DNA from 2 places in the Cryobacterium sp. M23 genome. Region 2 is predicted to be linked to the other one. Evidence: predicted binding sites of a transcription regulator. Region 2 holds the regulator's gene; the other holds the start of a gene.
The links. Region 2 encodes LexA, which represses DNA repair genes until DNA is damaged. Its sites were predicted from a motif close to TCGAACANNTGTTCGA; they were not measured.
Positions count from the first base shown of each region.

Region 1: a site for LexA is predicted at 2,308-2,323, ahead of CXY82_RS09765 (HNH endonuclease signature motif containing protein). Genes of this name have one in related genera too.

Region 1 covers NZ_PJJV01000072.1:47,727-53,751, reverse strand. Annotated here, with positions in the region: gene CXY82_RS09770 (HAD-IIB family hydrolase) at 1-507, opposite strand, end outside; gene CXY82_RS09765 (HNH endonuclease signature motif containing protein) at 801-2,300, opposite strand; gene CXY82_RS09760 (hypothetical protein) at 2,618-3,004, opposite strand; gene CXY82_RS09755 (ATP-binding domain-containing protein) at 3,274-5,562, opposite strand; gene CXY82_RS09750 (hypothetical protein) at 5,740-6,025, shown strand, end outside.
Region 2 covers NZ_PJJV01000062.1:26,528-32,552, reverse strand. Annotated here, with positions in the region: gene metE (5-methyltetrahydropteroyltriglutamate--homocysteine S-methyltransferase) at 1-2,230, shown strand, start outside; gene lexA (transcriptional repressor LexA) at 2,440-3,144, opposite strand; gene CXY82_RS05950 (LysM peptidoglycan-binding domain-containing protein) at 3,428-3,784, shown strand; gene CXY82_RS05945 (histidinol-phosphate transaminase) at 3,834-4,913, shown strand; gene hisB (imidazoleglycerol-phosphate dehydratase HisB) at 4,940-5,563, shown strand; gene hisH (imidazole glycerol phosphate synthase subunit HisH) at 5,560-6,025, shown strand, end outside.

The DNA of each region.
Region 1 (6,025 bases), on a different contig from region 2:
CAGCAGCACCTGGACGGCTTCGCGCAGAGTGTTCTTCTTCTCGCCGGTGGGGTCCCAGGCGGTCTTGGCGACCACCGGGGCGGCCTGGCCGAGGGCGGAGAAGGTGACCTGCGAGCCGCGGTCCTCGAGGATCGGGCCCCAAGTGTCGCTCTCCCAGTAGCCGAGGTCTTTCGCAGTGGCCTCGACGGCGGCGAGGGCGCGGGCCTTCTCGTCCTCGCTGAGGTACTCGGCGTAGACCTGGTTCCAGTCGCCGTCGGCGTGCCGGTAGTACTGGGTGCCGCAGGTGGGCATCAGGTGCAGGCGCGAGAGGATGTCTTCGGTCGCGGTGCCGAGGTTGTCGATCAGCTGCATGTGGAACTGAGCGATCTGCCCACCGGAGATCACGCACACGTCGACGACGCCGAGCAGGCTCACCATGAGCTCCGCCATGCGCGGGTCGATCGGTGACTTGGACGCGGCGAGCGTGTCGTCGAGGTCGAAGGCAACCAGGCGGGGAAGTGTCGTCATGTGAATTGTAATTCCTTTGTGAGGCTGAATGGAGAGGCCCAGAAGTGCGGGCCGGCGCCAGATGCGCGGCGCCGAACAAAGGTCACGGATGCGCAACGCCTGAAAAAGTGTACAACGACCCCGCTTCAGACCGTCGTTCCCTCGTGGTGACGCGATTCCGGGAACTCACGTTGATGCTGGTCGGGCCTGTCGAGACCGGTGACGCAATTCAAGGAACTCACCTTGACGCTGGTCGCGCCTGTCGAGCTGTGGGGGCGCTTCGCGCCCGGGTGGTGGCGAAAGTGGGCACGTTCTTAGGAGACCCCAGCCCGGTGCCCTCCCGCGGCCCGCCAGGTGCGGGTGGGGTCGTAGCAGTAGGGTGCCCGGACTTGGGGTTTGCCCCGGATCATGCGGATGTTCCAGCCCGACGTGTCGATGCTGTGGTGGTGGTACCAGCACAGCAGCACCCCGTTGGTGATCTCGGTTTTTCCGCCGCGGTGCCAGGGGATGACGTGGTGTACTTCGCACCAGGCGGCGGGCACGGTGCAGCCGGGAATGATGCAGCCGCCGTCGCGGGCGGCGATGGCGCGGCGCTGGGCCCGGTTGAAGAAACGATTCTCGGTGCTGAGCCTGAGGACCTCGTTCCTCAGGCCGAACACGATCTCCTGAAATCCGCCGGCGCAGAGCGCCTGCTTCACACTTGTCAGCGAGATCGGCGCTTCGACGCCGTCGATCCAGCCCACCCCGCGGTCGGCGGCCAGGTCGGCCTGGTTGACGTGGATCATGACGGTGGGGGCGGCGCCGCCCATGGTCGGGGTTCCCGGGTCACGGGTGGCGGCTTCGAACACACCGCGGAGGATGTCGGCGCGTTTCTGACCGCCGTTACGGTCGTCGCTGAGGGCCGCGGCCTCGGCGCCCGGGATCAGCTGCCCGGCCGCCATGCGCGCCTGTTCCTTGGCCGTGGGGAATGCCGGCGCCGCGTGAGCGGAGAGGTACGTGTCGAAGATGGCGTTCATGATGCCGCGGAGCTCCGACGTGACGCCGCCGCGAAGCGGGTAGAGGCCGTCACGGAAGAGCCCGAAGCCGACAGTGCTGCGGGTCTCGGCGACGGGCTCGTTGGGGGCGGTGCCGTCGGGATCGAGGCGAGCCTGCCACTGCCCCGCCATACCCCGCACCAGGTCAGCAGGAAACGCGAACCCCTCACCCGGCAGGCCCTGGGTTTCGTCGGTGGCGGCGCCGGTCGCGCTGGCCACCAGGGCGCGCTCGGCGGTGCCGAGGTCGTCGGGCGCGACCCGGGCCGCAACCTGGTCGAGGGCCGTGACGATGTTCTCGGCCGCGTCGACGCCGAGGTCCCCGGCGGTGAGGGCATCGGCCACGGCCGGGTAGAAGGGCGGCAGCATGCTGGTGCCCGCCCGGCGCGGGGTCACGTTCTCGCCCAGGCGCACCCGCCGGTTCGCCTCACGGGAAGAGACGCGGGTCAGACGAGTGATCAGGTCGATGCCGCTGCTGGCCCCGTTCTTATCCGCCAGGGACTCATGGCCCAGGATGCGGCGGCACCGCACCGAAATGTCAGCGGCAGAGGCAACCCTGGCCGCATCGACCCGGCGGCCGAGGTCTTCGACCGTGCCCAGCACCATCATCGCGTCCGCCTCGCCCAGGAGGGAGAAGGACACCGAATCCAGCACGGCCGCGGCCAGATCACGCGCCTGCTGCAACTGCTGCACGAGGGATGATTGTGCACGGGGTGCCTGCGCGAGGGAAGACACCGCCTGCGGTGAGGCGGTGGGGTGGTGCGGAGTGGGGGCTCCAGCCATGCCTTAATCGTATACGTATACGAGTGTAGAGTCAAAAGCTTCTGCACAGATATCGAAAGTAATTCGGTCGGCGCGGTGGTATTGGCCGACCACGTGCATCCGTCGGTGCGCGCCTCAGGCACCCGGGTCCCTACCGAATTCGACGGAGATTTCACCGATTTCGAGCCCAAACGGATTGCTGTGGGCCGGTTCTGAGCAAAATCTCCGTCGAATTCGTTCGGCCGGGGGCCGGCGCAGGAGTGGCGAGGCGAGGAAAGCGGCTCGCCGGGTCCCGGCAACCCCAACCACCGGGACAGGGAAACTAGCGCCCCCCTCTGCTAAGAGTCGCTGCGTCCTGAGATCGGGCTCTTCGCGAACAGTCCCAGAGTTCCTGAAACGACCGCGGTGGCGATGAGGTAGAGCGGGGCAGCGGACGACGCATTCTTGGCCGTGATGCCGCCCCAAACACACATAACCGCGATCGCGAACAGACCCACCATGAGGATGATCAGCAGAGTCGTTCGCGCCGCATCGCCCTTGGGCAACGCAGTCGCGTCCTCGATGGCTTTCGCCTTCCCAGGCGCGTCCCTCGATCTGAGGATCTCGCTGACGCCCTTCTGCATCTCATAGGAACCCAGCGACCTGAGCAGATCACCAGCGGCCCTCTGCTTCTCATTCGAATCCAGGTCTTTGGACTGTTCCATGACTACGTCGAAAGAGGCCATTTTGATTCCGATCTGTGAATTGAGAAGAGCGTTCTCAGAACGTAGGCCGATCAGCCGCCCCTTTCAATGCGTCCACTCGGGGCCGCCGCGGGGCATCCGTCGTGACGTTAACTCGGAGAATTTCGGGACACGCCGGGTTTGGCGCCACGGGGAACGGCGTGTCGCGAAAAAGTCCTTAGTTAACGCAGGGGCACGGATGCCGCAGCGCGGGTTCAGAGAATGGCTCGCCGGGTTTCCACAAGCGAAACCACCGAGCCGCGAAACCACAGCTACAGCCCCGCGGGCAACTCCCCCGTCGCCACGAGATACAGCCGTTGCGTAGGCCGCGTCATGGCCACGTACAGCGCCCCGGCGCCACGCGAGGACGCCGCCACGATACCCGCCGGGTCCACCACGATCACGGCGTCGAACTCCAGCCCCTTCGAATCCTGCGGGGTGAGCACCGCCACATCCTTGAGCAGCCCCGCAGCCCCGGCACCGACACTGACGCCCAAGGAATCAAACGCAGCAGCCAGCGAACCAACAACCCCCGCCAGCGCAGGCTCCAGCACGATCACTGCAACGGTGCCACCCAACCCCAGCGAGCGTTCCCGCCGAACAGCCTCAACAACATCCGAAACCGTCTCAATCGGCCACTCGCTCGCCCGCACCGACCGCGCCGGAGTGATCGGCAGATCGTGCGCGAGCGCCATCGACTCGGCAGCCGAAGCGATCTGGCTCGGCGTGCGGTAGTTCACGGTGAGCTCCTCGAGCCGCCACCGCGAGGCCTCGAGCGAGGAGCCGAGCAGGGGCTCGAGGGCGTCGCGCCAGTTCGACGCGGCCGCGGCCGACGCCGCCTGGGCGATGTCGCCCACGATCGTGAACGACCGCAGCGGGCCGCGCCGCAGAACCAGCCGCCACTGCATCGGCGACAGCTCCTGTGCTTCGTCGACGACCACGTGACCGTAAGTCCAGGTGCGGTCGAGCGCGGCGCGCTCGGCCGTGGTGGCCCGGTCGCCAAGCTCGGCGAAGTTGTCGGCGAGCGCCTTGGCGTTCACCAGCCCCTTCACCTCCATGTTCGAGATGGCCAACTCCGCGTTCTCCACGTCGCGCTTGCGCTGCTCCTTCTGCTCGCGCTTCTGGGCTGCGTCGACCACGTTGTACTCGCCCAGGTGCTCGGCCGCCTCGTCGAGCAGCGGCACGTCCGAGATGGTGAACTCGGCATCGCGCGGCCGGTGCAGCAGCGCGCGCTGAGCGGGCGTCCAGGTGGGGGTAAGCTGCGCCAGCCATTGCGGGCGGGCGTAGAGGTCTTGCACGAGCTTCTCGGGGGTGAGCGGCAGCCAGGCCGTGTTCAGCGCCACCCGCACGTCGTCGGCCAGGCGCAGGTCTTCGCGCAGCATGGGCAGATCAGTGTCGTCCATCGACCGGCCCTGGTCCTTCAACTGCGCGAGCCACTCCCGGGAGAGCGCGGCGAGCGCGTTCTTCACGAACGTGACCCGGGCCTCGTTGTGCGGCTTGCCGCCGGCCCGCGCTCGGTGAATCGCGGTCTCGATCAGTTGCGGCTTGAGCGTGAGCCGGTCACCGTTCACGACCAGCACTTGCGCCGACGCCGGCACCCGCTGCCGCGACCGCACGGCACGCTGAACGAGCCGGGCCATCGAGGTCTGGCCCTTGATCGCGGCGACGGCCGGGGCATCCTCTCGGGTGGCCTCGATGCCCGGGTAGAGCTGGCCCACGGATGCGAGCACCACCCCGGTCTCCCCCAGCGACGGCAGCACCGCCTCGATGTAGTGCAGGAAGGACTCCGACGGCCCCACGATGAGCACACCCGAGTTCTTCAGCCGATCCCGATGCGTATATAAGAGGTACGCCGCACGGTGCAGGGCCACGGCCGTCTTGCCGGTGCCCGGGCCGCCCTGCACGACGAGCACGCCCTTCAGGTCTGAACGGATGATGCGGTCCTGCTCCGCCTGGATCGTCGAGACGATATCGCTCATGTGCCCGGTGCGCTGGGCGGTGAGCGCGGCCAGCAGTGCGCCCTCCCCCTGGTGCTGGGTTGCCGAATCGTCCTCGAGAAGCGCGGCGTCGAGGATCTCGTCCTCGATGCGCACGATGTCCCGCCCCTTCGAGAGCAGATGCCGGCGGGCGCGGGCGCCGAGCGGCGTCGCCGCGGTGGCCTGGTAGAACGCGCTGGCCTGCGGCACCCGCCAGTCGAGCAGGATGGGCTGCAGGTCTTCGTCGCGCAGCCCTAGCCGGCCGATGTAGCGGTAGACGGAGGCACCCGTCGAGTCGGAAGAAGAGGAAGAGGAAGAGTCGGAAGCAGAGTCGGAGTCAGAGGAGTCGGCGGCCACTTCGAGCCGGCCGAACGCCAGCCGGTCGTCGACCTCGCGCAGCTGCACGATGCGGTCTTCGTAGAGGCGCGCGAACGTGTCCCGCTCGGAGCGCGACTGGTGGTTGCCGCCCACGTCGAGCCGCCGCACGGCCACGAGTTGCTGCTCGGCCTCCCGCTGCAGCGCGTCGAGACGCGCATACAGATTCGCGACATACTGCTGTTCCCGCTGAAGCTCCTGGTCGACCACGCGCACACCCCTTGAAATCCGAGCCTCAAGTTTACTCGGCTCGAGCAGGGCCGCCAGACAGGCTCTCGCGGCGCGAATAGGAGCCGTAAAAGCCCTGATCATGTCCTAGCCGAAACCTCCTTCCGGTGCTATCACTGCACCAACGGGTTTGAGTGTCTCCGACGGGAAGGCAGTCCCATGGTTCAGATGCGGGTTGCGATAAGGGCAATCGGGGCGGTCGTTCTCAGTGCAGCGGTCGTTCTCAGTCTGGGGAGCTGCGTCGTCGTCGCGGAGAGGGCGCCGGCGTGGAAGATCACGATCAGCCAGGCTTTGAAGAAACTCGAGCCAGTCGGGAACGAATTCGGCACGATGAAACAGCCGGCACCACTAGACGATCTGGCAGGTGGCCTCAAAGCTGCGCCGGCTCAGGGGCTCACCGCGGCCGAGGCCGACATGATCGCGCGTGCCGACGCGATCGTGCTGT
Region 2 (6,025 bases):
GGTCAGCGCCGACGAGCTCGAGGCGACCGCGGCCGCCCTGCGTCAGAGCACCAGGGAGCGCCTCGTGCTGCTGGGACTCGGCCGGGACGACTCGTCCATCCCGGAATCGTTCTCCTACTACGACCAGATGTTGGATGCCCTGTGCACGGTGGGCGCCGTCCCCGCCCGGTTCGCGCATCTGCGGGGCGCGGACGGCCACCTCGACCTGGCCGGCTACTTCACCCTCGCCCGCGGCGAAGGGGAGAATCCGCCGTTGGAGATGACCAAATGGTTCGACACCAACTACCACTACCTGGTGCCGGAAATCGGCCCCGAGACCGAGTTTACCCTCGCCGGCACCCGCCTGGTGCGCGAGTTCGAGGAGGCGAAGGCGGCCGGATTCCTGACCCGGCCCGTCATCGTCGGCCCGGTCACCTTCCTGCTGCTGAGCAAGCCCAGCGACGAGGCCCCGGCCGGATTCAGTCCGCTTGACCGCCTCGACGACCTTGTGCCGGTCTACGCCGCCCTCCTGCAGCGGCTGCGCGCCGCCGGAGCCGAATGGGTGCAGCTCGACGAGCCTGCCCTGGTCAGCGAGAGCATCGACACCCCGAGAACGGATGCCCTCGCCGGCCTCCGCTTCGCCTACAACACCCTCGGCGCCCTCGCCGAGCGTCCCGCCCTGTTCGTCGCCGCGCCGTACGGCAGCCTCGACGACGCCCTACCCGTTCTTGCCATCACCCCGGTGGAAGCCATTGGGCTTGACCTCGTGCGGGGAAGCGTGCCGGCGGAGACCCCCGGACTGGACACGACCACTCTCGTGGCCGGCATCATTGACGGCCACAATATCTGGCGCGGCGACCTGGCCGCCGCCTTCGACACGGCGGCCGGCCTGGTCCGCCTCTCGCCGCGGATCTCGGTTTCCACCTCAACCTCGCTGCTGCACGTTCCCCACGACGTCGACGATGAATCGGCGCTGGACGACGACCTGAAGAGCTGGCTGGCCTTTGCGGATCAGAAGGTCGCGCAGGTTGCCACACTCGCCCGCGGCCTCAGTCTGGGTCGCCGTGCCATCGAGACCGACCTCTCTGCGGCCTCCGCGGCCCTCGACGCGCGGGGGGTGGCTCCCGGAGTCCACGATGGCGCCGTTCGGGTGCGCGCCGACGCGCTCGCTCCGGGCGACTTCACCCGGGGCGCCTACGCAGACCGAGTGGCAGCCCAGGAGATGGCCCTCGGGCTGCCGTTCCTGCCGACGACCACGATCGGATCCTTCCCGCAGACCGGGGACATCCGTCGGGCCAGGGCGCAGCTGGTACGGGGGGTGCTGAGCACCGAGGAATACCGGGACCTGATGCGCGCCGAAATCCGTCGGGTCGTCGCGTTGCAGGAAGACATCGGCCTCGACGTGATCGTGCACGGGGAGCCGGAACGCAACGACATGGTGCAGTACTTCGCCGAGAACCTGGACGGCTTCGCGGTCACCGAGAACGGCTGGGTGCAGTCCTACGGCAGCCGGTGCGTGCGCCCGTCGATCCTCTGGGGTGACGTGTCCCGACCGCGGCCCATCACGGTCGAGTGGTCGGCGTTCACGCAGGGGCTGACGCCCAAGCCCGTCAAGGGGATGCTCACCGGTCCGGTCACGATCCTCGCGTGGTCGTTCGTGCGCGACGACCAGCCGCTGGGCGAGACGGCCAGGCAGGTGGCCCTGGCCCTCCGGGACGAGATCGCCGACCTGGAGACGGCCGGCATCCAGATCGTCCAGGTCGACGAGCCCGCGCTGCGGGAGCTGCTGCCGTTGAAGCAGAAGGACCAGGCGGAATACCTCGACTGGTCGGTGGGGTCCTTCCGCCTGGCGACGGCCGGTGCGGCCGTGGCCACCCAGATCCACACCCACCTCTGCTACTCGGAGTTCGGGGTGGTCATCGACGCGATCCGCAACCTGGACGCCGATGTGACCAGCATCGAGGCGGCACGCTCTCGCATGGAGGTGGTGGGCGATATCCGGTCCCAGGGCTTCGACCACGGTATCGGCCCGGGAGTGTGGGACATCCACTCGCCGCGTGTGCCGAGCGTATCCGAACTCACCGACCTGCTCGAGCGCGCCGCGGCAGCCATCCCGGCCACCCGGCTCTGGGTGAACCCCGACTGCGGCCTCAAAACCCGCGGCTACGCCGAAACCGTCCAGTCCCTGCACAACATGCTCGCCGCCACCCGCATCCTCCGCGCCCGCCTGACCTCCTCCGTCTCCGCCTGACCCCGCCTCCACCCACACAAAAGCCGGGCACGACACCAAAAACAGTGTTCGTGCCCGGCCCACACGACCCGGATCACAAGACCCGACCGAAATAACCATGGTGACTCAACGCACGCGCGTCTCCACGACGCTGGTCGAAACCGTCGAGACCAAGAGTCGGACTGAAGTGCTGAAGTGCTGAAGTGCTGATGTGCTGTAGTGCTGATGCCCTAAACCGACCGCAGCACTGCCACAACCTTCCCCAGAATCTCGGCGTGATCGCCGACGATGGGTTCGAAGTTGGTGTTGCGGGGCAGTAGCCAGGTGTGCCCGTCGCGCTGGCGGAAGACCTTGACGGTTGCCTCGTTGTCGAGCATGGCTGCAACGATTTCACCGTTTTCGGCGGTCTTCTGCTGCCGCACGACGACCCAGTCGCCGTCCATTATCGCGGCGTCGATCATCGATTCGCCCGACACCTTGAGCATGAACAGGTCGCCCTTGCCCACCAGCTGGCGGGGTAGCGGGAAGATCTCGTCGATCTGCTGTTCGGCGGTGATCGGGATGCCGGCGGCGATTCGACCGACAAGCGGAACCATGGCGGCGTCGCCGACCTGCACTCCGGTGTGGAAACTCTCCGAGGCTCCGGCCGTCGTGTCTTCGGGCGACTGCGGAATCTCGATGAGCACCTCCAGTGCTCGGGGACGGTTCGGGTCTCGGCGGAGGTAACCGCTCAGTTCCAGCTGGTTGAGCTGGTGGGTGACGCTCGACAGTGACGACAGGCCGACGGCGTCGCCGATCTCGCGCATGCTCGGCGGATAGCCGCGTTGGCTGACCGAGCGCTGGATGACGTCGAGGATGGCGAGCTGCTTCTCGCTGAGGCTCTTGCGCCGTCTGGTGCCGCCCTTGTCGCGGGGACCGCTGGTGTTCTGTGCCACGTTCGTCGCTCCTCGTTTTGATTGATGCGCTGGCGGCAAACAGCGAATGCCGCCGATTCACGCGAATGTCGGGGGTGCCTGATTGAGTGTCAATCAACAATCGAAACTGTATCCGCGTTGAGCCCATTAAACAAACATGTATTCGAGTGGGTCGGAGTAAATATTTCAGAAACTACCGAATAAAGCTTGATTGTTCGAATAATCGAATATACATTCGGAACATAAGTTCGCATCCGGCTCTCCCGGCCGAGAGTCGGATGCGTCTTCTCACAGGAGGTATGACATGAGCACTGCACTTGAACGAGGCGCCCCCATCGCGACCGGACGCACCCGGCTCCGACTCACCCGGCGCGGTCGCGTCGTTTTCACGTCCCTGGCTGCCTTTCCGCTCGTAGCCGTGGCCCTGGTCGTCACCCTCAACGGAGGCATCGCCGCCGCCGAGAACTCGACCGTCGCTCGCGTGGCCACGGCCTTCGACCACGTCACTATCAAGTCGGGGCAGTCGCTCTGGCAACTTGCCGAGACAATCGCGCCCACGTCCGATCCGCGCGAGGTGATCGCCGAGATTGTGAGCCTCAACCAGCTGCCGTCCGACAGCGTGCAGCCCGGTCAGCGGCTGGCGCTTCCGAACGACCTGTGAACTACCCGCGGCGAGCCCCCGCCGGTTTCACCCCGGTAACATGGGGGGAGTGACCAGTCTCAACGATCTTCCCCTTCGCGATAATCTGCGCGGACTCACTCCCTATGGGGCGCCGCAGTTGCACGTGCCGGTGGCTCTCAACGTGAACGAGAACACCCACGGCATCCCGGCTGAGGTGGCGCAGGACATCGTGGCGGCGTTGGCTCTGGCGGTCACGACCGTGAACCGATACCCCGATCGGGAGTTCACCGAGCTGCGGGATTCCCTCGCCCGTTATCTTGGTCACGGCCTCACCCGAAAGAACATTTGGGCCGCCAACGGTTCCAACGAGGTTCTTCAGCAGGTGCTGCAGGCTTTCGGCGGCCCGGGTCGGTCCGTGCTCGGCTTCGCGCCGACCTACTCCATGTACCCTCTGCTCGCCTCCGGCACCGGCACCCGCTGGATCGCGGGTGGTCGTGACGCAAAGTTCGAACTCTCCCCGGCCACGGCGCTCGAGTGGGTCGACCGGGTTGCCCCTGACGTCGTCTTCCTCTGCTCGCCGAACAACCCCACCGGCACGCCCCTGTCCCTGGAAACGATCGAGGCCGTCTACGATGCGAGCGACGGCATCGTCGTCGTCGACGAGGCGTACGCCGAGTTCGGGACGGATGACGCGCCAACCGCCCTGAGCCTGCTTCCCGGCCGGGAGCGCCTGCTGGTGTCCCGCACCATGAGCAAGGCGTTCGCCTTCGCCGGTGTGCGCGTCGGCTATCTGGCCGCCGATCCCGCTGTGACGGATGCCCTCCGCCTGGTTCGTCTGCCCTACCACCTGTCCGCGCTCACGCAGGCTGCCGCGGTCGCCGCGCTCGTCCACACGCCCGCGATGCTTGCCATGGTCGACGACATCCGCGGGCAGCGGGACCGCATCGTGAGCGAACTGGCCCGGCTTGGCTACACTCCGCTGCGCAGTGCGAGCAACTTCGTGCTGTTCGGCGGCGTTGAGGACCCTCGGGCCACCTTCGAGGCGCTGCTGGCGGAAGGCATCCTTGTGCGCGACGTCGGCATCCCGGGCCACCTGCGGGTCAGCGCCGGCACCGAGGCCGAGACCACGGCGTTCCTCGACGCCCTCGAGGCGCTTGGGCGGTCGTGAACGGCTCGGGCCAATAAACTAGCCGTATGAGCTTCTCTTTCGCGACCACCTCGCCCCGTTTCGCCCACCTGCAGCGCGAGACCAGCGAGTCGAGCATCGACCTGTCGCTCAATCTCGACGGCACCGGTGAGTCGGACATCCAGACGTCGGTCCCGTTCTTCGATCACCTGCTCACGGCCTTCGCGAAACACTCGTTGACCGACCTCACCGTGCGCGCCCGCGGCGATATCGAGATCGATGTGCACCACACGGTCGAGGACGTCGGCATCCTGCTCGGCCAGGCGATCAAGCAGGCTCTCGGGGACAAATCCGGCATCTCCCGCTACGGTGACGCCGTCGTGCCGCTCGACGAGGCCCTCGTACAGGCCGTCGTCGACATTTCCGGGCGCCCCTACCTCGTGCACCAGGGCGAGCCGGCCGGTTTCGAGTTCCACCTGATCGGCGGCCACTTCACCGGCTCCATGGTGCGCCACGTGTTTGAGGCTATCGCCTTCAACGGCGGCCTCACGGTGCACGTCACCGTGCAGGGCGGCCGCGACCCGCACCACATCGCCGAAGCCGAATTCAAGGCGTTCGCCCGCGCGTTCCGCCAGGCGAAGGCGCTCGACCCGCTGGTGTCCGGCGTCCCCTCGACCAAGGGTGCGCTGTGACCAGCGTCGTTGTCCTCGACTACGGCACCGGAAACGTGCACTCCGCCGTCAAGGCACTCGAACTCGCCGGGGCCGAGGTGACGCTGACCAGCGACCGCCGTCAGGCGCTTGAGGCCGACGGGCTCGTCGTGCCCGGCGTGGGCGCGTTCAGCGCCGTCATGCAGGCCCTGAAGGCGGTGCACGGCGACGAGATCATCGACCGCCGGATCGCGGGCGGACGCCCGGTGCTGGGCATCTGCGTGGGCATGCAGATCATGTTCGAGCACGGCGTCGAACGCGGCGTGGACACGGAGGGGCTGGGCGAATGGCCCGGCACCGTGACGCAGCTGACGGCGCCGGTGCTGCCGCACATGGGCTGGGACACGGTCACGCCGGGGGAGGGCTCGACGCTGTTCCATGGCCTCGAGCAGGAGCGCTTCTACTTCGTGCACTCCTACGCCGCCCAGGAATGGTCCCTCGACG